Regions from separate parts of the Microbacterium sp. RD1 genome, predicted to be linked through region 2. Evidence: predicted binding sites of a transcription regulator. Region 2 holds the regulator's gene; each other region holds the start of a gene.
What was found. The regulator HrcA, encoded in region 2, represses chaperone genes, less so after heat shock. The targets are predictions, from matches to a motif close to TTNGCACTCGNNNNNNNCGAGTGCNAA.
Positions count from the first base shown of each region.

Region 1: a site for HrcA is predicted at 1,655-1,681, ahead of groL (chaperonin GroEL). Genes of this name have one in related genera too.
Region 3: a site for HrcA is predicted at 2,210-2,236, ahead of groES (co-chaperone GroES). Genes of this name have one in related genera too.
Region 4: a site for HrcA is predicted at 1,952-1,978, ahead of ACTU3I_RS08765 (Hsp20/alpha crystallin family protein). Genes of this name have one in related genera too.

Region 1 is NZ_JBQPOL010000001.1:1,769,202-1,776,448, reverse strand. It holds gene groL (chaperonin GroEL) at 1-1,617, opposite strand, end outside; gene ACTU3I_RS08655 (cold-shock protein) at 1,800-2,000, opposite strand; gene ACTU3I_RS08650 (LytR C-terminal domain-containing protein) at 2,131-2,724, opposite strand; gene ACTU3I_RS08645 (DUF3263 domain-containing protein) at 2,754-2,999, opposite strand; gene ACTU3I_RS08640 (DUF2332 family protein) at 3,009-3,998, opposite strand; gene msrB (peptide-methionine (R)-S-oxide reductase MsrB) at 4,062-4,469, shown strand; gene ACTU3I_RS08630 (nitroreductase family protein) at 4,466-5,029, shown strand; gene ACTU3I_RS08625 (DMT family transporter) at 5,026-5,973, opposite strand; gene ACTU3I_RS08620 (hypothetical protein) at 6,057-6,491, opposite strand; tRNA gene ACTU3I_RS08615 (tRNA-Thr) at 6,641-6,713, opposite strand; gene ACTU3I_RS08610 (hypothetical protein) at 7,051-7,247, opposite strand, start outside.
Region 2 is NZ_JBQPOL010000004.1:158,743-165,989, reverse strand. It holds gene ACTU3I_RS17485 (PhoH family protein) at 1-827, opposite strand, end outside; gene ACTU3I_RS17480 (HIT domain-containing protein) at 874-1,221, opposite strand; gene ACTU3I_RS17475 (16S rRNA (uracil(1498)-N(3))-methyltransferase) at 1,286-2,017, opposite strand; gene dnaJ (molecular chaperone DnaJ) at 2,021-3,145, opposite strand; gene hrcA (heat-inducible transcriptional repressor HrcA) at 3,197-4,237, opposite strand; gene hemW (radical SAM family heme chaperone HemW) at 4,318-5,535, opposite strand; gene ACTU3I_RS17455 (DUF1990 family protein) at 5,535-6,185, opposite strand; gene lepA (translation elongation factor 4) at 6,291-7,247, opposite strand, start outside.
Region 3 is NZ_JBQPOL010000002.1:874,921-882,167, reverse strand. It holds gene ACTU3I_RS12985 (helix-turn-helix transcriptional regulator) at 1-131, opposite strand, end outside; gene ACTU3I_RS12980 (Hsp70 family protein) at 144-1,997, opposite strand; gene groES (co-chaperone GroES) at 2,324-2,620, shown strand; gene rarD (EamA family transporter RarD) at 2,739-3,704, shown strand; gene ACTU3I_RS12965 (ABC transporter substrate-binding protein) at 3,892-5,169, shown strand; gene ACTU3I_RS12960 (endonuclease domain-containing protein) at 5,451-6,362, shown strand; gene ACTU3I_RS12955 (ABC transporter ATP-binding protein) at 6,445-7,182, opposite strand; gene ACTU3I_RS12950 (ABC transporter ATP-binding protein) at 7,179-7,247, opposite strand, start outside.
Region 4 is NZ_JBQPOL010000001.1:1,795,925-1,803,171, forward strand. It holds gene ACTU3I_RS08750 (DUF2510 domain-containing protein) at 1-586, shown strand, start outside; gene ACTU3I_RS08755 (UBP-type zinc finger domain-containing protein) at 583-954, shown strand; gene ACTU3I_RS08760 (ROK family protein) at 977-1,909, opposite strand; gene ACTU3I_RS08765 (Hsp20/alpha crystallin family protein) at 2,055-2,507, shown strand; gene ACTU3I_RS08770 (amidohydrolase family protein) at 2,643-4,082, shown strand; gene ACTU3I_RS08775 (ABC transporter permease) at 4,138-5,124, opposite strand; gene ACTU3I_RS08780 (ABC transporter permease) at 5,121-6,080, opposite strand; gene ACTU3I_RS08785 (sugar ABC transporter ATP-binding protein) at 6,077-7,247, opposite strand, start outside.

The sequences.
Region 1 (7,247 bases), on a different contig from region 2:
GAAGTCCATGCCGCCGGTCGGGTCGGCCGGAGCCGCCGCAGCCTTCTCGGGCTTGTCGGCGACGACCGCCTCGGTGGTGAGGAACAGGCCCGCGATCGACGCGGCGTTCTGCAGCGCCGAGCGCGTGACCTTCGCCGGGTCGATGATGCCCTGCGCGAACAGGTCGCCGTACTCACCGGTGGCGGCGTTGAGGCCCCAACCGGCTTCCAGCTCTGCGACCTTGTTCGCCACGACACCGGGCTCCAGACCGGCGTTCAGCGCGATCTGCTTGAGCGGGGCCTCGATGGCGACGCGGACGATGTTCGCACCCGTGGCCTCGTCACCCTCGAGGGACAGGCCCTCGAACGCGACCTTGCCGGCCTGGATGAGCGCGACGCCACCACCGGGGACGATGCCCTCCTCGACGGCAGCCTTCGCGTTGCGAACGGCGTCCTCGATGCGGTGCTTGCGCTCCTTGAGCTCGACCTCGGTCGCCGCGCCCGCCTTGATGACGGCGACGCCGCCGGCGAGCTTGGCGAGGCGCTCCTGGAGCTTCTCGCGGTCGTAGTCGCTGTCGGTGTTCTCGATCTCGCGACGGATCTGGGTCACGCGACCCTCGATCTGAGCGGAGTCACCGGCACCCTCGACGATGGTGGTCTCGTCCTTGGTGATGATGACCTTGCGGGCACGGCCGAGCAGGTCGACTGTCGCGTTCTCGAGCTTGAGGCCCACCTCTTCGGTGATGACCTGGCCGCCGGTGAGGATCGCGATGTCCTGCAGCTGCGCCTTGCGACGGTCGCCGAAGCCGGGAGCCTTGACGGCAGCCGACTTGAAGATGCCGCGGATCTTGTTGAGCACGAGCGTCGCGAGAGCCTCGCCCTCGACGTCCTCAGCGATGATGAGGAGCTCCTTGCCCTCCTGGATCACCTTGTCGACGATGGGCAGCAGATCCTTGATGTTCGAGATCTTCTGGTTCGCGATCAGGATGTAGGGGTCTTCGAAGACCGCTTCCTGGCGCTCCGGGTCGGTCACGAAGTAGGGGTTGATGTAGCCCTTGTCGAAGCGCATGCCCTCGGTGAGCTCGAGCTCGGTGCCGAAGGTGTTCGACTCCTCGACGGTGACGACGCCTTCCTTGCCGACCTTGTCGATCGCCTCGGCGATCAGCTCGCCGATGGCGGGGTCAGCGGCAGAGATCGAAGCCGTGGCAGCGATCTGCTCCTTGGACTCGACCTCCTTGGCGCCGTTGAGGAGCTCGTCGGTGATGGCCTTGACGGCCTTCTCGATGCCCTTCTTGAGCGAGATGGGGTCGGCGCCGGCGGCGACGTTGCGAAGGCCCTCGCGGACGAGCGCCTGAGCGAGGACGGTCGCGGTGGTGGTTCCGTCACCGGCGACGTCGTCGGTCTTCTTGGCGACCTCCTTGACCAGCTCAGCGCCGATCTTCTCGTAAGGGTCGTCGAGTTCGATCTCCTTGGCGATCGAGACACCGTCGTTCGTGATCGTGGGTGCGCCCCACTTCTTCTCGAGCACGACGTTGCGACCGCGGGGGCCGAGCGTCACCTTGACGGCGTCGGCGAGGATGTTCAGGCCGCGCTCGAGGCCGCGACGAGCCTCCTCGTCGAAAGCGATGATCTTTGCCATGTGTGTGTCGTCCCTCCCGGACGGTGGGTGTCAGTCATTAGCACTCAACAAACACGAGTGCTAAATCATTCTGGCACTCGCCCCTGGGGAGTGCAAGCCGCGACCGGGGGGAAGTCGTCGCATCCGGACATGTTTCGTCCCCGCATCCGACACGGGATGCGGGGACGAAGTGCGAGGACGCGTCAGACCACGCGGACCGATTCGGCCTGCGGACCCTTCTGACCGGCGCCGACGGTGAACTCGACGGTCTGACCCTCTTCGAGGACGCGGAAGCCCGTCATGTCGATGTTCGAGTAATGGACGAAGACGTCCTGGCCGTCGCCGGAGGTGATGAAGCCGAAACCCTTCTCGGCGTTGAACCATTTGACAGTGCCCTGGGCCATGCTGATCTCCTGCTGTTGCGACGGGACGATCGTCATCGTAACCACGACGCGCGGGCCGAAATCGCCCGCTCGGGCAACTGTTGCACGGCCGCATCGAACTGTTTACCGGCCCGAAACACGGGCCCGGAAATCAGGATGCCGGGGTCTCCGCGGGCGGCGAGACGCGATCCAGGCCCAGCACGACGGTCAGCTGGCGACCGGCCTCGTTCTCCTCGGTCGCGGGATCATCGGGCGGCAGGTATTGCGTGCTCTCGGCGATCTCCGCGCCGCCGATGACCTCGGCCAGCCCGAGCGCCGCGGCCTCGTCATCGGGCGAGGCGTAATAGATCGTCGTCGTCTCGAAATCGGTGCTGCCGGCCGCTCCCGCGTTGACCGAATCGGCGGGCCAGCCGGCGGCGACGACCACGTCGCGCACTTGCGTGGCCAGCCCCTCCTGCCCGGTGGCGTTGAGGACCAGGACCGGGAACGACGTGTCGATGACCGGCTCGATCTGCGGAGGCAGGGGGGTGGAGGAGGGCGCAGCCTCCGGGGCGAGCGAGATGCGCCCCGACACCAGCAGTGCGCCGAAGATCCCCGCCGCCAGCAGCACGACGGTGGCCAGGGCCGCCCAGAGGAAGACCACGCCGCCGCGCATGCGGGGGTTCTCCGCCCGGTGAGCGCCCACGCGACCCGTCTCGGGCGCGATGTCGTCGAAGCGGTCGGGCGGGAAGGTCGTTCGGGCCACGCTCCGATGCTACCGGGGCCGCGCGCAGATCACCGTGCGCCCGTTCGCGCTTCCCGCACGGCGGCGCGGGTGTCGCGGAGGCGGCGGAGGCGGCGGATGAGCAGCGGATCGTGCTCCAGCGCCTCGGCGGTGTCGATCAACCGGGCGAGCAGCTGGTAATAGCGCGCCGGCGGCATGTCGAACTCCGCGCGGATGGCTTCTTCCTTCGCGCCGCCATGGCGGCGCCACTCCGCCTCGAAGGCGAGCAGGGCGCGATCGCGGTCGGAGAGGGGCACGTGCTCACGCTACGACGGGTGCTTCCGCGCACCGGGGAGCCACGCCACGGAAGCGCCGAGAGGGTCCACTGCGGCGAGGACGACGCCGTCGAGTGCGAGGGCGAACCCGCCCGGCCAGGGCTCGGGGATGCGGTCCCAGCCGTCATGGAGCCCCGGCTCGTCGAGCGTGATCCATCGCCCGGCGGCGCGCGCCCGGTCGATCAGGTCGTGGCGTCGCGCCCGGGGGATGTGGGCGAGCACGCCGGGAGTGGTCACCACGAGCGTGGCGTCGCGCGGCGCGGTCACCGCCACCTCCGCGAGCCGCTCGGCGGCGTCACCGGCCACCAGCTGCGGCGGATCGACGGCCGCGATGTCCAACGCCGCCGTGATGCGCTCGATCCTCCCCTCCTCCCCCGGCCACACCAGGCCGGTGAGCCACGCGCGGTCCGCCGCATCACGGGCATCTCGCGGGTCGAGGTCGATGCCCGCGCGCCAGACGACATCGGGCAGCCGCAGGGGCGGGTCGCCGTCCAGGTCGCTCACCAGCACCACGGCGCTCTCCCCCGCCGGCGGATCGAGCGCGACGCCGCCGCGAGGCGTGCGATAGCGGTACGAGTAGCGGTCGGGGTAGAGGCAGAGCCCGGCGCTGGCGCCGATCTCCAGCAGCGCGATCGGACCGTCGATCGCGCTGAGAGCGGGAAGGATCGCCGCGCAGCGAAGCGGTTCGTTGGTCTGGATGCTCCGCACCGCGCACTCCGCCACGACCCCGTCGGCGTGCGCGCGGAGCCACGACGCCCAGGAGGCGAAATCCGCCTCGGGGGCCCCGAGGAAGCGGGTCACCGCGAACACCAACGGCGGCTGGCGGCGGGTGGGCGGGATCCGCGCCAGCACGGCCGCCACCTCCGGGGTCCGGGCCACGCCGCGCGCCCATTCCGCGTACAGTTCCGAACGACCGGGCGCCTCGTCTCGCGCGAACCTCGCGTAGCGGCTCACGACGGCGGCGACCGCATCCTGTTCCATCCCGGCATTATCGCCGCCGAGGTGCCGGCGTCGGGTTGAATGGAGGGTGGAAGGGATCTCCTCATGACCTACGCCGTGAACAAGTCCGACGAGCAGTGGCGGGCAGAGCTGTCGCCCGAGCAATACGCCGTGCTCCGCCAGGCCGGCACGGAGCGCGCCTGGACCGGAGAGCTCCTCGACGAGAGCCGCGCGGGGCTGTACACCTGCGCCGCGTGCGGCGCGGAGCTGTTCCAAAGCGGCACGAAGTTCGACTCGCACTGCGGATGGCCGAGCTTCTACGAGTCGGTGCGACCGGAGGCTGTCGAACTCATCGAGGACCGCAGCCACGGCATGGTGCGCACCGAGGTGCGCTGCGCGAACTGCGGCTCGCACCTCGGTCACGTCTTCCCCGACGGCTTCGGCACCCCCACCGGCGACCGATACTGCATGAACTCGCTGTCGCTGAACTTCGCACCCGAGTCAGAGGCGTGACGGCCCTCGAGGCCGTCAGGGCGCGCCGCTCGTGGTCTCGCGTCACCGATGACGCGCCCACACCGTCGGAGCTGGCGGAACTCGTCTCGGCTGCCGGACGCGTGGCCGACCATTCCTCGCTCCGCCCGTGGCGCCTCATCGAGCTGCGCGGAAGCGACCGGGATCGCCTGGGCCGCGCGATCAGCAAGGCCTCCGGCGATAAGGGCCGGTCGTCCAAGCCGCTGCGCGCGCCTCTCCTCGTGGCGATCGTGGCGACCTACCGCAAGAGCGAGAAGGTGCCGCGGTGGGAGCAGGAGGCGGTGGCCTCGGGAGTCGCCCACACCCTGAGCCTGCTCCTGGATGAAGCCGGATGGGGCGTCATCTGGCGCACCGGCTGGTACACGCGCCACAAGGCGGTCGCGAAGGCGCACGGCCTCGGCAAGAACGAGGCGCTCCTCGGCTGGCTGTACGTGGGAGGGAAACCCCCGACCGATCGCCCCGGCCGACGGAAGCCCGTCGAGGCCGCCGACCACCTGTCGCGCATGCCGGCGGGGAAGAAGCGCGAGGGCACGAAGGCCTAGGCGCTCTTGCGTCCGCCGCGTCGCCACGGCACCACCGCGACGGTGACACCGGCCAGCGCGATCGCGACGGCGACGAGCGCGACGGGGAGGGGCGGGGCGGACGGCGCCGGCCACACGGCATCCAGCAGTACCGACGACAGCAGCAGCCCGACGACCGAGCCGAGTCCGAGGAGCAGGACCCCCGTGGTGCGCACGACGGCGACCGACAGCGCGATGTAGGCGACGCCGAGCGCGCCGCCGACGTACAGCCACGGATCGGATGGCGGCGGTGCGGGCGGCCCAGCCACGAGGACATGCACCCCCGTCGCCACGGCGAGCGCCGCCGTGCCGCCGAAGAAGTTCACGAGGGTCGCCACGACGGGGCTGCCGATGCGGGATCCGAGAATGCCATTCGTGCCCTGCTGCCACGCGATCCCGGCTCCGGCCAGGAACGGCAGCAGCAGCATCCACCATGCCGTCGAGCCCGCGGCCGACGCGCACACGACGACCCCTGTCAGAGCGAGGGCCGCCCCGGCGATGCGGGGCATCGTGACCGCGACCGTGCCTCCCGGCCCGTACCCGACCCTGTCGAGCACCAGACCGTTCAGGGTCTGCCCGGCCACCACTCCCACCGTGAACAGCGCGACTCCGACGGTGGCGACCGTCAGTCCCTGCGTCGCCGTGGTCAGGGCGCCGCCCAGGCCGCCCAGCAGGACCCACCACGGCACCTGTCCGGTCCGGATGCCGCGCATCAGGCGGCGCGTCCCCGCCCGTCCCGCGGGGAGCACCGCGCACAGGACGATCAGGATCGCCAGCCCGGAACCGAAAGACACGAGGGCGGCGGCGTAGCCGTCGTTCAGCGCCCCACCCAGGGAGCCGTTCACCCGCGCCTGGACTGCCGTGGCCACGCCGATGAGCACGGCTGCCGCCACCGCCACCCAGAGGGGGATGCGTCGCTCGCTCACGTTCCTCCCGGGTGATCCGCCGGGACGATGTTACGGCCCCGCGGAGCGAGGTGGTGCCGCGGGGAGGGTGGGAGCGGTCGGTGTCAGGTGTCGCTGCGGCGTGGTGCGCCCGTCTCTCCCCCGTCGCGGTCGGTCGCGACGAACGGATCCACCTTGTCGGCCTTGCGCAGGGTCTCCGCCTGTTCCTGACGCCGGCGCGCCGCTTCCGCCGCGTGGACGTCGATGTCGGCCGCACGCTGCTCGGCCTCCAGATCGGCATGGATCGCCTGCGCCTTCGCTCGCTCGGACTCGGCGGTGGCCGCCGCCGCGTCGGCACGGGCCTGCGCCAGACCGGCCTCGTGCTCGCGCGCGCGGGCGTCCGCATCCCGGGCCTCGGCCCGGAGCTTCTCCGCGTGCTCGTGCTGGCGCCGCTGACGCCGCTCCCGGCGCCCCTTCGACGTGACGACGACAACGACGGCCGCGATCGCGAGCACCACCACGATGACGACGATGATCCAGATGAGGACTGTCGTATCCACGGTTCCTCCTTCGGTCGGCGCCCCGCGGCGCCTCCCTGCTCACGAAACGCCACCGTCGGCGGGCGGGTAAGAGACTTGTCAACCGCGCCGCGATGCACTAGCCCGTCGAGGCGCCACGCCTGCGGATCGCAGCGGGACCGAGCAGAGAGAGCCGACTGCGGGACTCGAACCCGCAACCCCCTAATTACAAGTTAGGTGCGCTACCAATTGCGCCAAGCCGGCGTACCCGCGCAGCGACGCGGATCGTAGGGAGAGGACGTGGGTGAGGTGACAGGCAGGCCGCACCAACCCCGCGCACTCCGCTCCTGAGCACCGAGTCTAGGGCGTCGGCCGCGCGCCTCTCACCGCCGCCTGCGCCACGGGGACGCCCATCCTCAGCCACGGGTCTGCGAGGCGAGCCACTCCCCGCATCGCGTGGCGTCAGTCCCCCGTGATCACGTCCCGAGCGGAGTGCATGTCACGAGCGGAGGGGCCCATGCCGCGCATCCGCACTCCCCTCGTGACACGCACTCCCCTCGGCACACGCACTCCCGCCGTGGCGCGGGCGAGGGCGCCGGGTCTATCGTTCCGAGCTGGCGGCGGCGTCCTGCTTGGCGCGCCGCCAGTTCACGGCGAAGAAGATCGCGGTGAGCACGATCACGACGCCCGCCGCACCGATGGGGGTCCACAGGGGGTCGAATCCGCTGAAGAGCGTGACCACGACATAGGCCACACCCGCGCACAGCGCGATGAGGAAGCTCGTGAGGAGGACTTTGC
Region 2 (7,247 bases):
TCCTCGACCTCCGACAGGATGCGCGTCACCAGCCGCAGGCCCGACGAGCCCTGCGGCAGATCGACCTGCGTGATGTCGCCGGTCACGACCATTCGCGTGCCGAACCCGAGGCGCGTGAGGAACATCTTCATCTGCTCGGGCGTGGTGTTCTGGGCTTCGTCGAGGACCACGAACGAGTCGTTGAGCGTGCGCCCGCGCATATACGCCAGGGGCGCGACCTCGATCGTGCCGGCGGCCATCAGCTTGGGGACGACCTCGGGGTCCATCATCTCGTTCAGGGCGTCGTAGAGCGGCCGCAGGTACGGATCGATCTTGTCGTTGAGCGTTCCGGGGAGGAACCCGAGCCGCTCCCCCGCCTCGATGGCGGGGCGGCTCAGGATGATGCGGCTGACCTCCTTGCGCTGCAGCGCCTGCACGGCCTTGGCCATCGCGAGGTAGGTCTTGCCGGTTCCGGCCGGGCCGATGCCGAAGACGATCGTGTTCTCCTCGATCGCGTCGACATAGGCCTTCTGACCGAGCGTCTTCGGGCGGATGACGCGTCCCCGTGAGGAGAGGATCGCCTCGCCCAGCACTTCGGACGGTCGCGGTCCGCCGTCCTCGGCGTTGCGCCGGAGGATGCGGCTGGAGCTTGCGACGTCGACGGTGTCGAGGCCGTGGCCCGCTCTCGTCATCGCGAGCAGCTCGTCGACGAGGGCGCGGGCCCGGGCGACGTCGCCAGCGGGGCCGGTGAGGGTGATCTCGTTGCCGCGCACGAGCACGTCGACGTCGGGATGCTCCTTCTCGACGACCCGCAGCAGCCGGTCCTGCGGACCGAGCAGCTGCACCATGGCGATGCCGTCGGCGTAGACCCGCTCGACGGTCGGTTCGGAGTCGTCAGCCACCGAGGCTCGCTTCCTGCAGGCCGCCGCCGAGCACGTGCGCGTGCACGTGGAAGACGGTCTGCCCGGCACCGGGGCCGGTGTTGAAGATGAGACGGAAATCGCCGTCCGCGTGCTCGGCGGCGACGGTGTTGGCGAGCCCCACCAGCTCGGCGAGAAGCGCAGGGTCGCCGGCGGCCAGCTCGACGACGTTGCGGTACTCCCCCGACTTGGGGATCACGAGGAGGTGGACGGGAGCCTGGGGCGCGATGTCGCGGATGGCGAACGCGTTCTCGGTCTCGGCGAGGATCTCGGCGGGGATCTCTCCCTCGAGAATGCGCGTGAAGATCGACGGTTCGCTCATGCGTTCCAGTCTATCGGCGGCTCCGCGTCCGAGCCGCGGATGCCCGCGCCGCCCGAGCCGCCCGTCACCAGCGGCCGAGGGCGACGTTCGCCACCGCGATGGCCGCGGCGCCGGCGGTCGAGGTGCGCAGGACCGTCGGCCCGAGCCGCACGGGGGTGGCCCCGGCGACCGACAGCGCGGACAGCTCGGCCTCGGAGACGCCGCCTTCCGGCCCGACCACGAACGCGACGTCCCGCGTCTGCCCGGTGAGATCCGCCGCGGACAGCCGGCAGGCGGCTCCCGGGTCCAGGATCAGCATCCGTGTCGTGGCGGCCAGCGCGACCAGACCCGCGCGGTCGACGGGGTCTGCGACCTCGGGAAGCCACGGCCGATGCGCCTGTTTGACGGCCTCACGGACGATCGTCCGCCAGCGGGCGACGCCCTTGTCGGCTTTGCCGTCCCAACGCGAGATGCTCCGTTCGGCCTGCCACGGCACGATGACGTCCACGCCGAGCTCGGTGGCCGCCTGGACGGCGAGCTCGTCACGGTCGCCCTTGGCCAGCGCCTGCACGAGCACCAGTCGCGGCGTCGGTGCGGCGACGTCCCGTCGCGTCACGACCCGCACGACGACCTCCCGCGGCGCGATCTCGTCCACCGTGCCCTCCAGCCAGACGCCGCATCCGTCGCCGACGGTCACCGCCTCCCCCCGCCGCAGCCGCCTCACGGTGGCGGCGTGATGCGCCTCGCCGCCGTCGAGGACGACGGTCCCCCCGGGGCTCGCCGCGGCGGCGGCGTCGCTCAGGAAGTGCAGCGCCACGGTTCAGCCGTTTCGGAAGCGGTCGCGAAGCTTCGAGAACATCCCCTGGTGGAACTCGGCCAGCCGCGGCGAGGGCGCCTTCGTGCGCCGGGCGAACTCCTCGATGAGGGCACGCTCCTTGCCGTCCAGCCGCGTGGGCGTCACGACATGCACGCCCACACGGAGGTCACCCCGCTGCGAGCCCCGCAGCGGGGTGATCCCGCGGCCCTTGATCGTGAGCACGTCGCCGGATTGCACGCCGGGGCGCACGTCCAGCTCGACCTCGCCGTCGAGCGCCTGGATGCTCGTGCTCGTGCCGAGGATGGCATCCGGCATCGACACCTCGAGCGTCGCCATCAGGTCGTCGCCCTCGCGGCTGAAGACCTCGTGCGGGGCGACGTTGATCTCGAGGTAGAGGTCGCCGTTCGGACCGCCCGCGGGACCTACCTCTCCCGAACCGGGCAGCTGCAGCCGCAGGCCGGTCTCGACGCCGGCGGGAATGTCGACCGAGACGGTGCGCCGCGCGCGCACGCGTCCCTGACCCTGGCAGGTGGCGCAGGGGTACGGGATGGTGGTGCCGTATCCCTGGCAGGTGGCGCACGGCTGCGTCGTGACCACGTTCCCGAGGAGGCTGCGGACGGTGCGCTGGACGTTTCCGGCCCCGTGGCAGATGTCGCACGTGACCTCGGACGTGCCGGGCTGGCAGCACGACCCCTGACAGGTCTCGCAGAGCACGGCGGTGTCGACGTCGAGGTCGCGGTGCGTGCCGAAGACGACGTCTCCGAGCTCGAGCGTGACCCGCACGAGCGCGTCCTGCCCGCGTTCGCGCCGCGAGCGCGGGCGGCCGGCCCGTGCGCCGCCGCCTCCGCCGCCGAAGAACGTCTCGAAGATGTCGCCGAAGCCGCCGAAGCCCGCGGCGCCGCCTCCGCCGCCGAACGGGCTGGAGTCGCCGCCGAGGTCGTAGCGCCGGCGCTGCTCGGGGTCGCTGAGCACGTCGTAGGCGTGGGTCACGAGCTTGAACCGCTCGGATGCGTCCTCGCCGGGATTGACGTCGGGGTGGAGCTCGCGGGCCAGGCGCCGGTAGGCGCGCTTGATCTCGTCGGCGGAGGCGTCGCGCGCGACGCCCAAGACCTCGTAGTGGTCAGCCACTTTCGCCTTCCTGCCCGCACACGGCGGGATCGTTCGTGAGCCGGATGCTGCTCAGCGGCCGTTCTCGTCTTCCTCGAGCATCCGGGTCAGATAATGCGCGACGGCACGCACCGCCGCGAGATTCGTGGGATAGTCCATGCGCGTCGGACCGAGGAGCCCGACGCGTGCACCGCTCGCCGGCGCGTCGTAGTCGCTCGCGAGCACGGACGCCTCGATGAGACCGAAGGGCTCGTTCTCCCGGCCGATGCTCACCGAGAGGCCCTGCGCGTCGGCCACCATCTCGCTCATGAGTCTGAGCAGCGTCACCTGCTCCTCGATCGCTTCGAGGAGCGGATAGATGCTGCCGCGGAAGTCGGATTCGCGCCGAGCAAGGGTGGCAGCGCCGGCCATGACGAGCCGGTCCTGCCGGAACTCCTCGAGCTCCTCGGCCAGGACGCGCAGCACGGGATGGGCCATCGCCTCGATCCCCGTCGCCGCGGGCGCGGAGCCGGAGAGGACGGCGTCGATGCGCTCGGCGCCGTCGCGCACCGAGGACCCGACGATGAGCGCGCCGATGCGGGCGCGCAACTGGGCGAGATCGTCGTCGGAGGGCTCCTCGCGGGAGTATGCGAAGCGTTGCGTGACGCGGCCGGTGTCGGTCACGACGACGACGAGCATGCGGCCGCCGCCGAGATTGACCAGCTCGACATGCGTGACGTTCGCCGCCGCGAACGACGGGTACTGCACCATCGCGACCTGACCGGTGAGCCGCGTGAGCGCGCGGACGGTGCGTCCGAGGAGATCGTCGAGGTCGCCGGAGTCGTCGAGGAACGATGCGATCGCCGATCGCTGCGCGCCGGAGAGCGGTCGCAGCTCGGCGAGGTGGTCGACGAAGACGCGGTAGCCCTTGTCGGTGGGTACGCGCCCCGACGAGGTGTGAGGCGCGGCGATCAGCTCTTCGTCCTCGAGGAGCGCCATGTCGTTGCGGATGGTCGCCGCCGACACCCCGAACGCATGCCGGTCCACGATGGCTTTGCTGCCGACCGGCTCACGCGTGTCGACGTAGTCCTGCACGATCGCGCGCAGTACCTGGAGCCCGCGTTCCGTGACCATGGCACTCCTCCCGCGAACGTTGGCACTCGTCGTAGCTGAGTGCCAATTCTAGCGGATGCAGCAGGAGGAGCGCCGAGGACTCACTCCGTGAGGGCGCGGACCACCGCATCCGCCAGGAGCCGCCCGCGGCGGGTGAGCACGACCCGTCCGCGGATCGCCGCTTTCCCCTCGACCAGTCCGTCCGCGACGAGACCGGCCACGGCCCGTCTGCCCTCGGCCAGCAGGTCGCTCACCGGGATTCCCTCGCGGATGCGGGAGCCGAGCAACACCGATTCGAGCCGCCGGGCAGCGGCATCCGGCCTCTCCCGACCGGCAGCGGGCGACTGCTGCTGCGCCAGGCGCGCGGCGTACGCGGCGGGGTGACGGACATTCCACCAGCGGAGTCCGGCGACGTGGCTGTGCGCGCCGGGACCGAACCCCCACCAATCCGAGCCCCGCCAGTAGGCGAGGTTGTGGCGGGAGCGATGCGCAGGGGTGCGCGCCCAGTTGGAGACCTCGTACCACTCCAGGTCGGCCCCGCCGAGCAGGTCGTCGGCCAGCTCGTACATGTCGGCCTCGAGATCGTCGTCCGGCTCCGCGAGCTCCCCGCGGCGGATCTGGCGGGCGAGCTTCGTGCCGTCTTCGACGATGAGGGCGTACGCCGAGAGATGATCGGGCTGCAGAGCGATGGCCTCCTCGAGGGACGCACGCCAGTCCTCCAGCGACTCCCCCGGGGTGCCGTAGATGAGGTCGACGCTGACGTCGAGGCCGGCGGCCCGCGCGGCGGCCACGGCGGTACGGACGTTCGCCGGGTCGTGGGTGCGATCGAGGGCTGCGAGCACGTGCGGCTGGGCCGACTGCATGCCGATCGACATGCGGGTCACGCCGGCCGCCGCGAGGGTGTCGGCGACCTCCGGCGTGACGGTGTCGGGGTTCGCCTCGACGGTCACCTCGACGTCGGGTGTCTTGCCGAACGCGTTGCGGACGCCCGCCAGCATGCGGGCGAGATCCCCCGGCGGGAGGAGCGTCGGGGTTCCGCCGCCGAAGAAGATCGTCGAGGCCGGCCGGAGATCCCCGGCGGCGGCGAGGACCGGCACCGACAGGTCGATCTCACGCTGCACGGTGTCGGCGTACTGGTCCTGGCGGGCACCCTGCAGCTCGGACGAGGTGTACGTGTTGAAGTCGCAGTATCCGCAGCGGACGCGGCAGAACGGCACGTGCACGTAGACGCCGAAGTCGGTTCCGGCCTCGATGCGGAGATCGTCGGGGAGGCGTCCGTCCAGTGGTGCGGCGTCGCCGAGCGGCAGCGCTGCGCCCATCAGTGCGCGCTGCTGTAGAGCGGCGAGATCGCGCGGAGATACCTCTGGAACAGCTCGCGGCGGCGGTGCCGCACGAGGCGGGGGTAGAGGCGGTAGACGAGCGCGACCGGCGCATCGAAGGCCCGCACCGTGAACCAGACGCCGTCATCGTCGCGCCAGTCCAGGACGAACAGCTCCTCCCCGCTGACCACCGAGTCCCCCACGGTGCCGAGCGTGAAGCCGACGCGGCGGGGCTCCTCGATGACCGAGATGACGCGCAACTCCGCGTCGGCGCGCATCCGCCGCACCCGACCGCGCAGCCGCACTGTCGTGCCCGGAGCCACGAACGGCGTGCCGTCGGCGTCGAAACGCTGATCGGACTCGAGGCGGCTCGGGGCGATGGGGGTGCCTTCGGCGTCGTAGCCCACTCCGGTGTACATCGGGCCGGGCGCGGGCCGGACGTCGGTGAGAGTGAGCCCGCCCTCCCGCTGCGCCGCCCACGACAGGAGAGCCTCGCCGGCCGTGGCGAAGCGTTCCTCGCCCGAGCCGATCCGCCAGCTCTCCTCGGCGGGGATGGAGCGCTCGGGCGGGTATTGCATGAGGTCCGAGGCCTGCGTCGCCCCCACGGCGGCGTAGTCGACCGTCTCGTCTCTAAAGGTCCCGCGGCGCATCGTTCCAGGTTACGCCGCTCGCCGCTCCCGTGAGACTGCACCACCGCCACGAGACTGCAGTCAGCGGACGCAGTCTCGTGGCGCAGATGCAGTATCGAGCACGCGCTACTTCTTGGACTCGACGTCGCCGGAGAGCGCGGCGATGAACGCCTCCTGCGGCACCTCGACCCGCCCCACCATCTTCATGCGCTTCTTGCCCTCCTTCTGCTTCTCGAGGAGCTTCCGCTTGCGGGTGATGTCACCGCCGTAGCACTTGGCCAGCACGTCCTTGCGGATGGCGCGGATGTTCTCGCGCGCGATGATGCGGGCTCCGATCGCGGCCTGGATGGGAACCTCGAACTGCTGGCGCGGGATGAGCTTGCGCAGACGCTCGGTCATGAGCGTGCCGTACGCGTAAGCCTTCGCGCGATGAACGATCGAGCTGAAGGCGTCGACCTTCTCGCCCTGCAGCAGGATGTCGACCTTCACCAGGTCGGCCTCCTGGGAGCCCGCGGGCTCGTAGTCGAGGCTCGCATAGCCTTGCGTGCGGCTCTTCAGATGATCGAAGAAGTCGAAGACGATCTCACCGAGCGGCATGTTGTAGCGCAGCTCGACGCGGTCCTCGCTGAGGTAGTCCATGCCCAGTAGCGTGCCGCGGCGTCCCTGACAGAGCTCCATCACCGTGCCGACGTAGTCCTTCGGCAGCAGGATGCCGACCTTGACCACCGGCTCCGAGACCGTGGCGACGCGTCCGTCGGGGTACTCGCTCGGGTTGGTGACGGTGACGGTCTCGCCGGTGTCGGTCGTCACCTCGTACGTGACAGACGGGGCCGTGGTGATGAGATCCAGACCGAATTCGCGCGAGAGCCGCTCGGTGATGATCTCGAGGTGGAGAAGCCCGAGGAAACCGGCGCGGAAACCGAAGCCGAGGGCGACGGATGTCTCGGGCTCGTACTGCAGCGAGGCGTCGGAGAGCTTGAGCTTGTCGAGGGCTTCGCGAAGCTCGGCGTAGTCGCTGCCGTCGATCGGGTAGATGCCCGAGAACACCATCGGCTTCGGATCGGTGTAGCCGGGGAGCGCCTG
Region 3 (7,247 bases), on a different contig from region 2:
CCGACCACGAGGACCCGCGGTGCGGCCGGTTCACGGGACAGTGCGTCGAGGTGATTGCGCACGGGCCGCGGGAGGAGGAGGGGAGAGGCGCCGAGGGCGCCGGCGCTTGCAGGCGCGGAAGGATTCGCCATGATCGCGACGCGTCAGACGGCGGGGGTTTCCGAGGGCGGAGGTGACGGGTCTCCGGCAGGTGTCGGCCCCGGATCGGAAGGGGCGGGGTCCGGCGTCGGGTCCGGGTCCGCCGGGACGGGGTCGGGCGACGCCGTCGGGTCTGGCGAGGGGTCGGGCGAGGGCGTCGGTTCGGGGGCTTCCGGGTCGGGGTCGGGGTCGGGGTCGACCGGCACCGGATCCACCGGGGCAGGGGAGGGCGTCGACGTGCCCTGACCTGAGGGACCGGGATCCCGGGGCGCCGGAACCGATCCGGCCGGACTGCCCGCCGGCGTCGACCCGTCCGCTCCGGTCTGGGCCGCCGGCGCGGTCGTGCCCGTGCCGGGGGCTTCGTCGCCCGGGGTCGTGCTCGCCGGCGGGGAGACGCCCGGCGCCTTTCCCGGCCCCCGAGGTGCCGTCCCCGCATCCGTGTCCTGCGGCGCACCCCCCGACGGCGTCTCCGCCGCGGGGGTCGAGGCGGTCGATGTGTCAGAGCCTGCCGCATCCGACGTGCCGTCCGCGACGGGGGCGGCGGTCATCGCCGCGCGCTCCGTGGCGCTCACCATGCCCATACCGAGGGTGGGGGCGACGGCCAGCGCGGTGGCGGTGGCGAGCACGGTGAAACCCGCGGCCGCCCAAGCGGTACGCGGGGCTCGACGGAACCAGCGGTGAGGGGCGACCGCGTTCCGGGGAGCATCCACGAGCGCGAGAGCGGCCGGGGCCTCCTCCGAGCTCGCCGAAGCGCCCTCGGAAGCGAGAGAGAGTGCGGCGGCCGCGTCGGCGGCGGCGCGCGCGGCACCCAGGGCGATGATGGCCTTCGGATCGGCGTCGATGGCGATCGGCCGGTCGAAGCGCTCGGAGAGCAGCTGGGCGACCCGCGGGATGCGGGAAGAACCACCCGTGAGCAGGATCGCCCCCAGGTCCGCCGGGGCGACGGCGGCGTCCGCGAGCGCCGTCTCGAAGGCCTCGAGCGTTCGTTCGAGGTCGTCGGCGATCATCGCCTCGAACTCGTCGCGGCTGATGCGCACGGCCGTCTGCTGGCCCGCCGCCAGCACCGGGATGATCGCCTCGGAGTCGAACGACAGCGACTCCTTCGCCTCGACGCACTCCCGTCGCAGCGCCGCGAGCGCGACGCGCCCGGCCGGCTCGCCGACGAGTGCGACGGCGTCGATGTGCGCGGTGCGCAGCACGTGGCGCAGCATCGTGTCGTCGAAATCCGCGCCGCCCAGGTCTGCCAGGCCCGACGGTGCCCCGGCCGCACGGACCACGCCGTCTTTCCCCGCCCGCAGCACGACGGCGTCGAACGTGCCACCGCCGAAGTCGTAGATCGCCAGCGCCTCGCCTTCGGCCAGCGGATGCGACGCGGCGTAGTGCCGTGCGGCCGCCTCGGGCTCGGTGAGGATCTCCACGTTCCGCCAGCCGTGCTCGGCCAGCGCCGCACGGACGACGTCCGCGCGGTACTCGCCCCACGTGGCCGGGATCGTGACGGCGAGACGGGCCGGTGTGTCGCCCTCCCGCTCGACGACCGCGCGTGCCGTCCAGTCCACCATGCGCGCGTAGAGCTCCTCGGGCGAGAAGGCCCGATCGGCCGCGAGGATCGGCACGTCGTCGCCGATCCTGCGCTTGAACTCGCGGATCAGCCTCTCAGGGTGCGTGCCCCCGCGCCGCTCGGCCGCGTCGCCGAACAGCAGATCGCCGTCGGCTGCGAAGGCGACGGTGGGTGCGTTGTCACAGGCGCGACCGAGCGGAAAGGCGGTCGCCAGGAGACTGCCGTCCGGTGCGGATCTCGCCGTCGCCGCCGACGTGCGCGTGGTGCCGATGTCGATCGCCAGGAAATACGGAGCATTCATCTCTTCCCCCCGGCACGAGGGGGTCCCGGGAGAGGATCCGTGCTCGCGCCGCACGTTTCATCGGGAAGGCGTGGGTGCATCCCCAATGATGTCCCAGCGTCGGTCCGTGCCCCTGTCGAGCCGACGTCGTGATCGGATTCTGGCACAGAGCGCAGGGGATGGAAAGGGCCCTCCGTGCAGCCCTGCCGGGGAGAGCTGCGGACGACGCCCGGTTGGCACTCGCGTTGCATGAGTGCCAGCGTTTCCCTACACTGGCGTTAGCACTCTCCTCGTGTGGGTGCTAACGAGTCTTCCGTACCGAAGCGTTCAGAAAGAAGAGGTAGACCGTGTCGGTTTCCATCAAGCCGCTCGAGGACCGCATCGTCATCCAGCAGGTCGAGGCTGAGCAGACCACCTCCAGTGGTCTCGTCATTCCCGACACCGCGAAGGAGAAGCCCCAGGAGGGCGAGGTCGTGGCCGTGGGCCCCGGCCGCATCGACGACAACGGCAACCGCGTTCCGCTCGACGTCGCCGTGGGCGACCGCGTCATCTACAGCAAGTACGGCGGCACCGAGGTCAAGTTCGGCGCCGACGAGTACCTTGTGCTCTCGGCCCGCGACGTGCTCGCGGTCGTCGTCCGCTGACGCGCGACGCTTCCCGCTCCAGGCCCCGGATGCTTCGGCATCCGGGGCCTTCGCGTTGCCCGTCGGCCCGCGCATTCGCGTCGCCGGAGCGGGAGGCCGGGCGACATAGAGTAGTGCGGTGAGTCGGTCCGTGCGCAGTCCCTCCGCCGCATCCGAACCGGGTGAGGCGCGCACGCGGCTGGTCGGCGGCGGATACGCGTTCCTGTCCTACCTGCTGTGGGGCTTCCTTCCGCTGTACTTCGTGGCGCTGGCGCCGACGGGGGCGTGGGAGCTCGTCGCCTGGCGCATCGCGCTGTCGCTGGTGTTCTGCATCCTGCTGCTGGCCGTCACGCGCGCCTGGCGCCCCTTCCTCGCGATCGTGCGTCAGCCGCGCCTGCTCGGCTGGACGGCGCTGGCCGGAGTGCTCATCTACGGAAACTGGATGATCTTCGTCCTCGCGGCGTTGTCGGGCCACGTCGTGGAGACGAGCCTCGGGTACTTCATCAATCCGATCGTCACGGTGGTGCTGGGAGTCGTGGTGCTCCGTGAGCGCGTGCGCGCCGTGCAGTGGATCGCGCTCGGCATCGCCGCTGCGGCGGTCGTCGTGATCGTCGTCGGCTACCGCGCCTTCCCCTGGGTCGCTCTGGGGCTGGCGTTCTCTTTCGGCCTCTACGGACTGGTCAAGAAGCAGATCGGCCCCGCCGTCGACGCGGTGAGCGGACTGACCCTCGAGTCGGCGTGGCTCCTGCCCGTCGCGATCGTGCAGCTCGCGCTCGTCGGTGCCACCTCGGGGCTGACGCTGTTCTCCGCGGGTCCCGGGCACGCCGCGCTGCTGCTGCTGGCCGGGGTCGCCACCGCGACGCCGTTGCTGCTGTTCGCGGCGGGCTCGCGACGGGTGCCGCTGACCGTCATGGGGATGCTGCAGTTCGTCGCGCCCATCCTGCAATTCGCGGCCGGTGTGTGGGTGCTGGGGGAGCCGATGCCGCTCGAGCGGTGGATCGGCTTCGGTCTGGTCTGGATCTCGCTCACCGTGCTGACCGTCGACTCCGTTCTCGCCGCCCGGCGCGGGCGCGCGGAGGCGTCGGACATAGCCGATCTGACCTGACGCGAAGGGCGGCGGCATCCGCGCTCCGCCCCGTGATCGCGCGCATGGCATCGCTTCCAGATAACGATTGGGTCGCGTTACAGATCGTTAACGAACGGCAATACTGAGGACGCATCCTGCGCATTAGTGTGAGGGCACTGGGTCGGCGCCCGAGCGGGCCCGCAGTTCATACACAGCAAGGAGCAACATGAGCGTTTTCACACGTTCGCGTGCCGGCAAGGTCCTCGGCGGTATCGCCGTGGTCGGTGTCAGCGCACTCTTCCTGGCCGGGTGTTCCGGTGGCGGCGGCGATGCCGCTGAGACCGGTGGCTCGTCGGAGGTGGGTGGCGAGCTCGATCTGAAGATCGGCACGGCGCTTCCCCAGACCGGCACCCTGGCCTTCCTCGGCCCGCCCGAAGAGGCGGGCGTCGCCTACGCGACGTCGCAGATCAACGAGATCTCGGACGAGACCGGCCTGACCCTCGAGGTCACCTACGGCGACTCGGGCGACACCGACAACAAGGCCTACGAGACGGAGATCCCGCGCCTGCTGGGCGAGGACGTCTCGGCGATCATCGGCGCGGCGTCATCGGGCACGTCGCTGCAGTTCATCGACCAGGTCGTCGGCGCCGGCGTCATCCAGTTCTCCCCGGCGAACACGTCCGACGCGTTCACCACGTACGAGGACAACGGCCTCTACTTCCGCACCGCGCCCTCGGACGTGCTGCAGGGCGAGGTGCTCGGAAACCTCATCGCTGAGGACGGCGCGCAGACCCTCGGTCTGATCGTGCTGAACGACTCCTACGGCACCGGGCTCGCCAAGTACGTCTCCGAGGCGTTCGAGGCCGCCGGTGGCGAGGTCGTCGCGGAGACCACCTACAACACCGGTGACACCACGTTCGACGCCCAGATCAGCGAGGTCCTGGCGGCCGACCCCGACGCGATCGCGCTGATCACGTTCGACGAGGTCTCCACGATCCTGCCGAGCCTGTTCGGACAGTTCCCCGCCGAAGGCCTGTACTTCGTCGACGGCAACCTGAAGAACTTCGGCGACGCGTTCCCGGCCGGCTCCCTCACGGGCGCCAAGGGCACGCTCCCCGGTCTGTCGATCGACTCGATCTCGGACTTCACGGGCGAGCTCGACGCGTTCCTCGAGGCCGAGGGCACCCCGGCGCTGGAGGACTACAGCTACGCTGCCGAGTCCTACGACGCGACGATCCTGCTCGCGCTGGCGTCGCTTGCCGCCGGCTCGACCGACTCCGAGGCGATCGCCGAAAAGCTGATCGAGGTCTCCGGCGGAGCCGGTGACGGCGAGACCTGCGACTCGTACCAGGCCTGCGCCGACATCATCCTCGGTGGCGGAACGGCCGACTACGACGGCATCTCGGGTCCGATCACGTTCGACGAGGTCGGCGACCCGACCGAGGCGTCGATCGGCATCTACCAGTTCGGCGAGGACAACAACTACGCCGCATACGAAGGCTGATCGCAGCATCCACGCGAAGGGCCCCGGTCTTCGGACCGGGGCCCTTCCCGTTGCCCGGGCCGGCTCGGGTGGCAGCCGCGGTCGGCCTGGCACGGCGGACAACATTCCGGACCAATCCGCGGATACGCGCCGCTCGGCGGGGCCGCAGCGGCAGGGGCGGGATCGATCCGGAATGTTGTCCGCGCCCCACTCTTCCTCCCCAGGCCCCGCGCGGCGGCGGGTATCCCCAGGATGGCTTCCGCCAGGGCGTCGTCCCGTCCGAGCATCGGCAGGCTGCGGGGATGCTCATGCGCCCGGACCAGGCCTACTTCCACGCCGACCTCAAGAGCTGGGGACTGTCACAAGGGCGGATAACCGAACTGGTGCGCTCGAATGACCTGCTGCGTCCGCGACAGGGCGTCTACTTGCACCCGGCGTCCTCGGCCGAGGTGGTGGATGCCGCTCGCATCGGCGGCCTCGTGGGGTGCACAACGGTGCTGCGCGAGTACGGGGTGTTCGTGCTCGACCGCGCGGTGACCCACGTGCATGTGCCGACCCACGCGACGAGACTGCGAACGCCGAAGGAGGCGCGCATCCACTGGGCTCCGCTTCACCGCCCACCCGACAGCCGGCACATGCGGGTGGGAACCTTCGACGCGCTCCTGCAGGCGCTCATCTGCCAGGCTCCGCGTGCGGCCATCGCCACGCTCGACAGCGCATTGCACCTGGGTGTGGTGGACGAGCGCGACCTGGACGAGTTGTTCGCGGTACTCCCGCGACGTCGCCGGGTGCTGCGCGGGCTGATCCATGGGCGGGCGGAGTCGGGCTCGGAGACCTTCGTCCGCTTGCTGCTGCGCACGCTCGATCTGTCGTTCGAGTGCCAAGTCTGGATCGCCGGCGTCGGACGTGTGGACTTCCTGGTGGCGGGGTGGCTCGTCATCGAGTGCGACAGCAGAGCTTTCCACGACGGATGGGAGGCACACGTCGCCGATCGTCGCCGCGACATCCTGATCGCCGAACGTGGATACGCCTGCATCCGCCCGATCGCGGCCGACATCTTCGCGGACACCGCTCCGCTCGGCCGCGCTATCGTCGCGATGCTCGAGCGGCTCGGCCCGCGGACGGACAACATTCCGGATGCATCGGCCTCTGCGCCGCGCCGGGCCCGTCCGGCGGCAGAACGAAGTGGATCGGTCCGGAATGTTGTCCGCTGACATGGATACGCGGCGAACTGTCACGCGAACCCGCCGAGGCCGAAGGGGGATGCCGAGCGGCATGCCACCCTAGCGGGCGCCGCTACTGGCCGAGGGTGCCGAGGTAGAGCTCGGTGACCTTGGGGTCGTTCAGCAGCTCGCGGCCCGTGCCGGTGTAGGCGTCGCGACCCTGATCCAGGACGTATCCCCGGTCGCAGATCTGCAGGCAGCGCCGCGCGTTCTGCTCGACCATGATGCACGTCACGCCGGCCTTGTTGATCTCCGAGACCCGGATGAACGCCTCGTCCTGGCGCACGGGCGACAGGCCCGCCGACGGCTCGTCCAGCAGCAGCACCTTCGGGTCCATCATGAGCGCCCGGCTCATCGCGACCATCTGGCGCTCACCGCCCGACAGCGACCCGGCGCGCTGCTTGAGGCGCTTGCCGAGCTCCGCGAAGATGCCGGTGACGAACTCGAGGCGGTCCCTGTAGATCTTGGGGTTCTGGTACAGCCCCATCTGCAGGTTCTCTTCGATCGTCAGGCTCGGGAAGACGTTGTTGGTCTGGGGGATGAACCCCACGCCGCGTCCGACCAGCTTGTTGGCCTTCAGCCCGGTGATCTCCTCGCCCTCCAGCAGCACCTGCCCGGAGCGGATGTTGACCTGTCCGAAGATCGCCTTCAGGAGCGTCGACTTTCCCGCGCCGTTGGGACCGATGATGCCGATCAGCTCGCCCTGGTACGCCGTGAGGGAGCAGCCGTTGAGGATGTTGACACCCGGCAGGTAGCCCGCGTGCACGTCGTCGACGAAGACGACTGCGGTGTCGGTGGCGACGGTGCTCATGAGCGGTTCTCCTCGTCTTCGGCCACGCCCTCGTCCACGAGGACGGCGGCGCTGGCGCTCTCGGA
Region 4 (7,247 bases), on a different contig from region 2:
CGCCGAGCCGGTCTTCACGGCACCCGCCGCGCCCGCCTACGCGGCGTATCCGTCCTACCCGTCCGCGCCCGCCGCGACGACCCCGGAGCTGCGCCGCGACATCGCGACCAACACCGTGTGGATCTGGGTCGTCGTCCTGCTGCCGCTCCTGTCGCTGGTGCCGCTGTTCTTCGTCGACTGGGCGGGCTACATCGAAGGCACCGTGCGCGATTCGATGCAGTCGCCGTCGACGGCGTGGATGTCGTCGTTCACCGGTTTCTCCCTGGTGCTGACTCTGGTCGGCTGGGTTCTCGTGGCGGTGCAGATCGTCGCGGCGTATCTCGATTGGCGGGCTCTGCGTGCCCGCGGCATCCAGCGCCCCTTCCACTGGGCGTGGATCTTCTTCACGCTCGTCATCTCCAACGGCGTCTACGTCATCGGCCGCGGAGTGGTCCTGCGACGCCAGACGGGATCGGGTCTCGGCCCCGTGTGGGCGTGGATCGCCGTCACCGTGGTGACGATCGCCGTGGGCATCGGCTTCGCGGTCTACATCCTCAACATCGTCTTCGCGCTCATCCCCACCATCGAGCAGTACACGCGGTCATGAGCGATCAGACGAGTGCGGCGGGTCAGATCGACCCGGCCGCCGCGCCCTCGGGAACCGGCTGCGTCGAGTGCGAAGCGGCGGGCGGGTGGTGGGTCCACCTCCGTCGATGTGCGGCCTGCGGGCACATCGGATGCTGCGACGACTCGCCCGAGCGCCACGCCACCGCGCACTGGCAGGCGACCGGGCACCGCTTCATCCAGAGCTTCGAGCCCGGTGAAGACTGGTGGTGGGACTATCTGGAGCAGGCGAGCGTCGAGGGGCCGGAGCTGGCTCCCCCCACCAGCCGCCCGGAGTCACAGCCGTCGCCCGGACCGGAGGGCCGCGTGCCCGACGACTGGCGCGAGCAGGTGAGGGCCCGCCGCCGCTGACGCGCCCGAGCAGCCGGCGGCATCAGGCGCGGTCGCGGAGGACCAGCGCCGCGGCCCCGACCAGCGGACTCTCGTTGCCGAGCTCCGCCCGCACGATCTCCGCGCGCCCGAGGAACGGGTAGGCCGCCGTCCGATCACGCGCGTCGCGAACCAGGTCGACGTAGTCCGGCGACACGTGCGAGAAGCCGCCGCCGATGACCACCATGTCGAGGTCCAGGAGGGCGGTGGCGGAGGCCAGCGCCGAACCCACCGCCGCGGCGCTGCGCCGGACAGCGGCGACCGGGATCTCCTCGCCCGCGGCGTATCCCACCGCGAGCTCTTCCCCGCGGGTACCGCCCCAGCCCTGATCCCGCGCCCACCGCACGATGTTCGGCCCGCTGGCGATGCGTTCGACAGTGGCCTCGCGGCCATGCACGCCGGGGGGCGTGAACCCGGCCACCTCGATCTGCCCGAGATGGCCGGCGTTGCCCGTCACCCCCGGATACGGCTCGCCGGCCGCGATGATCCCGCCCCCGATGCCGGTGGAGACGACTATCCCGAGCATCGAGCGGGTGCGCCGCCCGGCACCCTGCCAATGCTCGGCGATCGCGATGCACAGCCCGTCGAGAGCGAAACGCACCGGCACGTCGCCCCACGTCTTCGGCAGGATGGCGCGCACCGCGTCGGCGAGGGAGAAGCGCTCCGCATGGGGGAGGTTGAGCGGCGAGACGGTGTCGTGCACGGTGTCGATGGGTCCGGCGCTGCCGATCCCGACCCCCACGGGGATGACGCCGGCCGGTAAGGCCGTGAGTGCCTGATCGACCACGGTGTGAACAGCGACGCGGAGGGCGTCGTGGTCGCTGTCGGGTCCCGTGGGGGCGCGGAAGCGGGACGCGTCGACGACGTGACCGTCCTCGTCGATGAGGCAGGCTTCGACCTTGGTTCCGCCCAGGTCCACGGCGATCGCAACGGTCACGGAACACGAGGCTACAGAAGTCGGAGCGGACCCGAGAACTCGTTGGCACTCTCAAGGGGAGAGTGCTAATCTGGTCTTAGTTGAGTCACACAGACTCAACTTCACCGATCTGCCGGATCACCCGGCACGCGAAGAAGGAGGAACCATGGCAGGCTATGACCCTTTCCGTGACTTCGACCGTCTCGCATCGGCCCTGATGGACACTCGTCGCGGCCCGCGACGCATGCCCATGGACCTGTATCGCGACGGCGATCACTACGTCCTCACGGCGGACCTTCCCGGCGTCGACCCGGGCTCCGTCGACATCGACGTGGACGGCCAGCTGCTCACCATCCGCGCTGAGCGCACGCTCGCGTCGGGTGACAGCGTCAAGTGGATCACCCGCGAGCGTGAGGCTGCCACGTTCGTGCGCCAGCTCAACCTCGGTCAGGGGATCGACACCGAGAACATCAGCGCCTCGTACAACAACGGGGTGCTCTCGGTCACCATCCCGGTGAGCGAGAAGGCCAAGCCGCGTCGCATCGAGGTCACCAGTGCGGCCGGCGACGCGACGATCCGAGCGCACGAATCCGACGCGCCGCAGCCGATCGAGCAGTAACGCCGCGCGCGTGAGCGGGGGCGATCCTTCGGGATCGTCCCCGCATTGCGTACAGGCCGGATGATCGAAACGCTGCCGCTGCGTGCGCGCTCCCTAGCGTGGAAAGACGGGTAACCACCGTTGCGAAGGAGCATCATGAGTCTCAGAGGCCAACAGAGCGCGCGCGATCGGATCCTGGCATCCCAGGGTGACGCGGATCGCATGATTCTCGTCGAGGGCGCCACCATTCTCACCATGGCGGGCGACGAGCCGTTCACCGGGGACGTCCTGATCCGCGGCGTACGCATCGTGGCGGTCGGCGACCGCCTCGCCGAGCGGGCGGGGGACGCCATACGCGTGGACGCGTCGCGCTGCATCCTTCTTCCCGGCCTGGTCGATTCCCATGTGCACGCCTGGGAGGGACAGCTTCGCGGCATCGCCCCCGACGCCGACTTCGGCAGCTACATGGCCCTCACCCACGACGGTCTCGCGCGGCATTACCGGCCGGAGGACATCGCCATCGGCGAGAGGCTCACGGTGCTCCAGGCGCTGAATTCCGGGACCACCACCATCGTGGACAACAGCCACAACTCTCGCAGCCGTGCGCATTCCGAGGCCGCGATCGAGGCGCTCCTGTCCTCCGGCATCCGCGCCGTCTACGCGGCCGGCAGCGCGCAGGCCGGTGCGCACGAGGGGCACCTCCCGGGCGATCTGCTCCGCCTGCGCAGCGAGTACTTCGAGAGCGGACAGGATCGCGTGACCCTCCGGATGTTCGACATCCAGCCGTCGGTGGACACGTGGCGGTTCGCCCGTGAGAACGGCTTCGGCGTGTGCGCCGAGATGGGCTCGTGGATTCCGAACCTCGACGAGCTCGTCGCTTCGGGGCTGATGGGGCCGGATCACTCGTACAACCATTGCGCCGACATCTCGGCCGCCACGTGGGATGCCATCGCCGAGAGCGGGGCCGCCGTCAATCTGGTACCCCGGTCAGACTCGCATTTCGGCCTCGGTGCGTTCGCACCGGTGCTGGAGGCGCAGCGGCGAGGCATCCGGATCGGGATCAGCAGCGACAACGAGATCAGCTACCAGCACGACCTCTTCACGGAGATGCGGACCCTGCTGACCGTGCAGCGCGGACTGAGCTTCGCCGCAGAGTTCGCGGGCGACGCGACGGCTTTGCCGCGCTATCGCGCGATCGACGTCCTGCACGCGGCCACCGTCGGAGGCGCAGCGAACGCGGGGTTGATGGACGAGATCGGAACCGTCGAGGTGGGCAAGCGGGCCGACCTCATCTTGATATCGCTCGACGACGTCGGCACGCGACTGTGGGGATCAGCGGTGGGAACGGTGGTCAACTTCGCCAGCGCGGCGACCGTCGACGCGGTCTTCCTCGACGGCGACGTGCGCAAGTGGGACGGAGGGCTGATCGGCGTGGACGTGGATGCCCTGATCTCCGCGGGAGAGGAGTCTCGCGCCTACCTGCTGGAGCGGTTCGGCACGGATCTCGCGGCGGTGCGCTCGGGCCTTCACCGCACGGTCGACGAGGCCGACACCAGCGCGGCGGTCACCTCGATCCTCGCGGGCTCGGGTCACTGATCGCACGAAGGTCCGGCCGCCGAGCGAATGTCGGCGGCCGGACCTTTTCGTGGTGTCACACGCGGTCGCGCACTCGTGATTCCCGTCCGTATACGGCGACGGCGGCGAAGATGATGACACCCGTGACCATCTGCTGCGCGGCAGCGCCGAGGCCGAAGCCCACGAGCAGGATGCTCAGCAGCTGGATGATGAGGGCCCCGAGCACGGTGCGGAGGTAATCGCCGCGACCGCCCAGCAGCGAGGTCCCTCCGACGAGCACCGCGGCGAGGCTGGTGAACAGGTACGGGTCGCCGACGTCCGGCTGACCTGCGCCGCCGAAGCCCAGCAGGACGATGCCGAGGAGGGCGGAGCTGCAGGCGCTGGCCACGAACGTGCCCACCCACACCGCGCGCACGGGGACGCGAGCCAGTCGCGCCGCGCGGGCACTGGCCCCGGTCGCGTAGAGCCGCAGACCCGTCCTCGTCCACACCAGCACCACGGTGATCCCTCCGATGAGAAGCGCCCAGAGGAGGAGGACGGGAGGAAGGGGGATCGGCCCCACTGTTCCCAGAGGCGAGGAGAAGCGGGCGAGCCAGTCGGGGAGCGAGCCGATGACATTGCCGCCGCCGGTGGCCACGAGGGCGAGACCGATGGCGATCGAGCCCACCGCGATCGTGACGACGAGTGGAGGCAACTGGAATCGCTCGCTGAGGTAGCCGTTCGCGGCGCCCACGCCTGCAGAGAGCACCGCGATGACCGCAACGACCACCCAGAACGGCCATCCCTGTCCGAGCCACAGCGCGCACAGGAGATTGGAGGCACCGATGACGGCGGGTACCGACAGGTCGATCCCGCCGATGAGGACCACCAGTGTCTGTCCCGCTGCGGCGATGCCCAGGAAGGCGGCCAGGATCAGCAGCGAGTACACGCCGGTGACGCGGCCGATCCCAGGGATGAGAACGAGGGTGGCGACCCACGCCGCGACCACGACTCCGATCTGCACGAGCGGGAGGGAGCGTGCCCACCGGGGGAGGCGTACGGCGACGCGGTCGGCAGTGTTCACGTGGTCCTCCGACGAGTCGATGAGAGTGCGGCGTTTCCTACGACGGCCAGCAGCAGCGCGGCGCCGTAGGCCACGTTGACCCACTCCGCCGACACGCGCATCGACGTCAGCAGGAGCGACAGCAGGTAGATGCTGGCTGCACCGAGCAGCGGCCCGAGCATGCCGCCGGAGCCCCCCGCGAGCGACACCCCGCCGATGGCGACCGCGGCCAGCGCGACGAGGACGTAGGGTCCGCTGAGGTTGGCGTCGGCGGTGCGGACGAGACCGGTGAGCGCGATACCCGCCGCTGCCGCCAGCAGTCCGCCCAGCGCGTAGGCGCTGACGCGAACGGCCCAGACGGGGACTCCACTCGTGTACGCGGCGACCTCGTTGTCCCCCACGGCGAGGAGCACACGGGTGTAGCCGGTGGCACGCAGGGCGCCCCACAGCAGGAGGGGAGCGCCGATCGTGAGCGCCGCGCCGGGGATCGGCCCGAACGTCGTTGCGAGTGCGTCCGTCCAGTTCGGCGGTGCCGTCAGCGGCGTCGGGACGAGCAGCAGGCTCAATCCGCTGAGCACGAAGAACATGCACAGCGTCGCGATCACCGCGGGAAAACGCAGCACCGCGACGGCGAGGCCGTTGATCGTCCCGATCGCGAGCCCGATCAGCAGGCAGACGGGCAGCGCGACGGCGGGAGAGGCAAGCGGCCCCCCGACGATGCCGGTCACCAGGAGGATGTTGATCAGCCCCATCGTCGGAGCGACCGACAGGTCGAGCCCGCCGTGTCCGGAGAGGATCGAGGGGGCGCTCGCCATACCGAGGAGCGCGAAGGGCGCAAACGCCGCCAGCGTGGACGGTATCTGACCGACGGCGGCGACCGACGGCAGCACGACGATGTTGAGGGCGATGGCGATCACCACGAACACGGCGGCGAAGCTCCAGGGATATCGTCCGAGGAGTGTGAGCGCGGCGTTCATACGGTCTCTCCGAAGTAGGCCGAGACGAGCGACTGCCGGGTGAGCGCCGCCCCGGAGAGCTCTGCGAAGATCCCCTGCTCGCGGAACACCAGGACGCGGTCCATGACATCCAGCAGCTCATCGACCTCCGTGGAGAGGATGATCACGGCAGCTCCTTCGTCGGCGCGCTTCTCCAAGGCCCGATAGATATCCCGCTTCGCACCGATATCGATGCCGCGCGTGGGGTCGTTGAGCAGGAGGACCTCGGGGGAGGCGGCGAGCCAGCGAGCGAGAACCACTTTCTGCTGGTTGCCCCCGCTGAGTGATTCGATCGGCAGCTCGCTCCGCGGCGCCTTGACGTGCAACTCCTCCACGAACCGGGAGAAGCGAGCGCGAGCACGACTGCGGTCGGTCAGAACTCCGCGTCGATCGAGGCTCGCCGTCGTCACGGAGAAGTTGTCGAGGATGGACTGTGCAGGGAGGATTCCTTCCGTCCGTCGATCGCGCGGCACGTACGCGGGACGAGCGTCGCCGGTGCGTGGCGGACTGACCCTCCCGGATGCGGGCGCTCGCAGTCCGGCGAGGATCTCCAGGAACTGGTCCTGGCCGTGACCCTCCAACCCCGCGAGGCCGACGATCTCGCCCCTCGCGAACTTCGCCGTCATGGGAGGTGAGCCGTCGGTGACGGTGGTCGCCTCGGCCGCAATCGCGGTGGAGCCTACGCTGCGTGCGCCGCGTTCGCGCGTCTGCGCACCGGCCAGATGCTCCGCGCCGGTCATCGCGCGGACGAGTTCGCGCGGGGTGATGTCGGCGCGGTCGAAGTGCGCCACGGTGTGGCCGTTGCGGAACACCGTGGCTCGATCGGCGATCTCCTCGACCTCATCCATCCGGTGGGAGATGAAGATCACGCCCATGCCGTCGGCCGCTCCTGCTCGGAGCTTGGCGAACAGACGATCGCGCACACGGACGTCGAGGGCGGAGGTGGCCTCGTCGAGCACGAGGATCCGTGGCGCGGACGTGAAGGCGCGCGCGATACACAGTGCCTGTCGTCCGCTGAGAGAGAGGTCGCCGGCAGGAGCGTCGGGGTCGCATCCGCCCATGAGCTCGTCCATGAGCTGCGCGGCGATGTCTCGCCGGGCGGCGGCGCGAGGCGTCCCTCGGGCGGGGGACCGGCCCAGCCAGACGTTG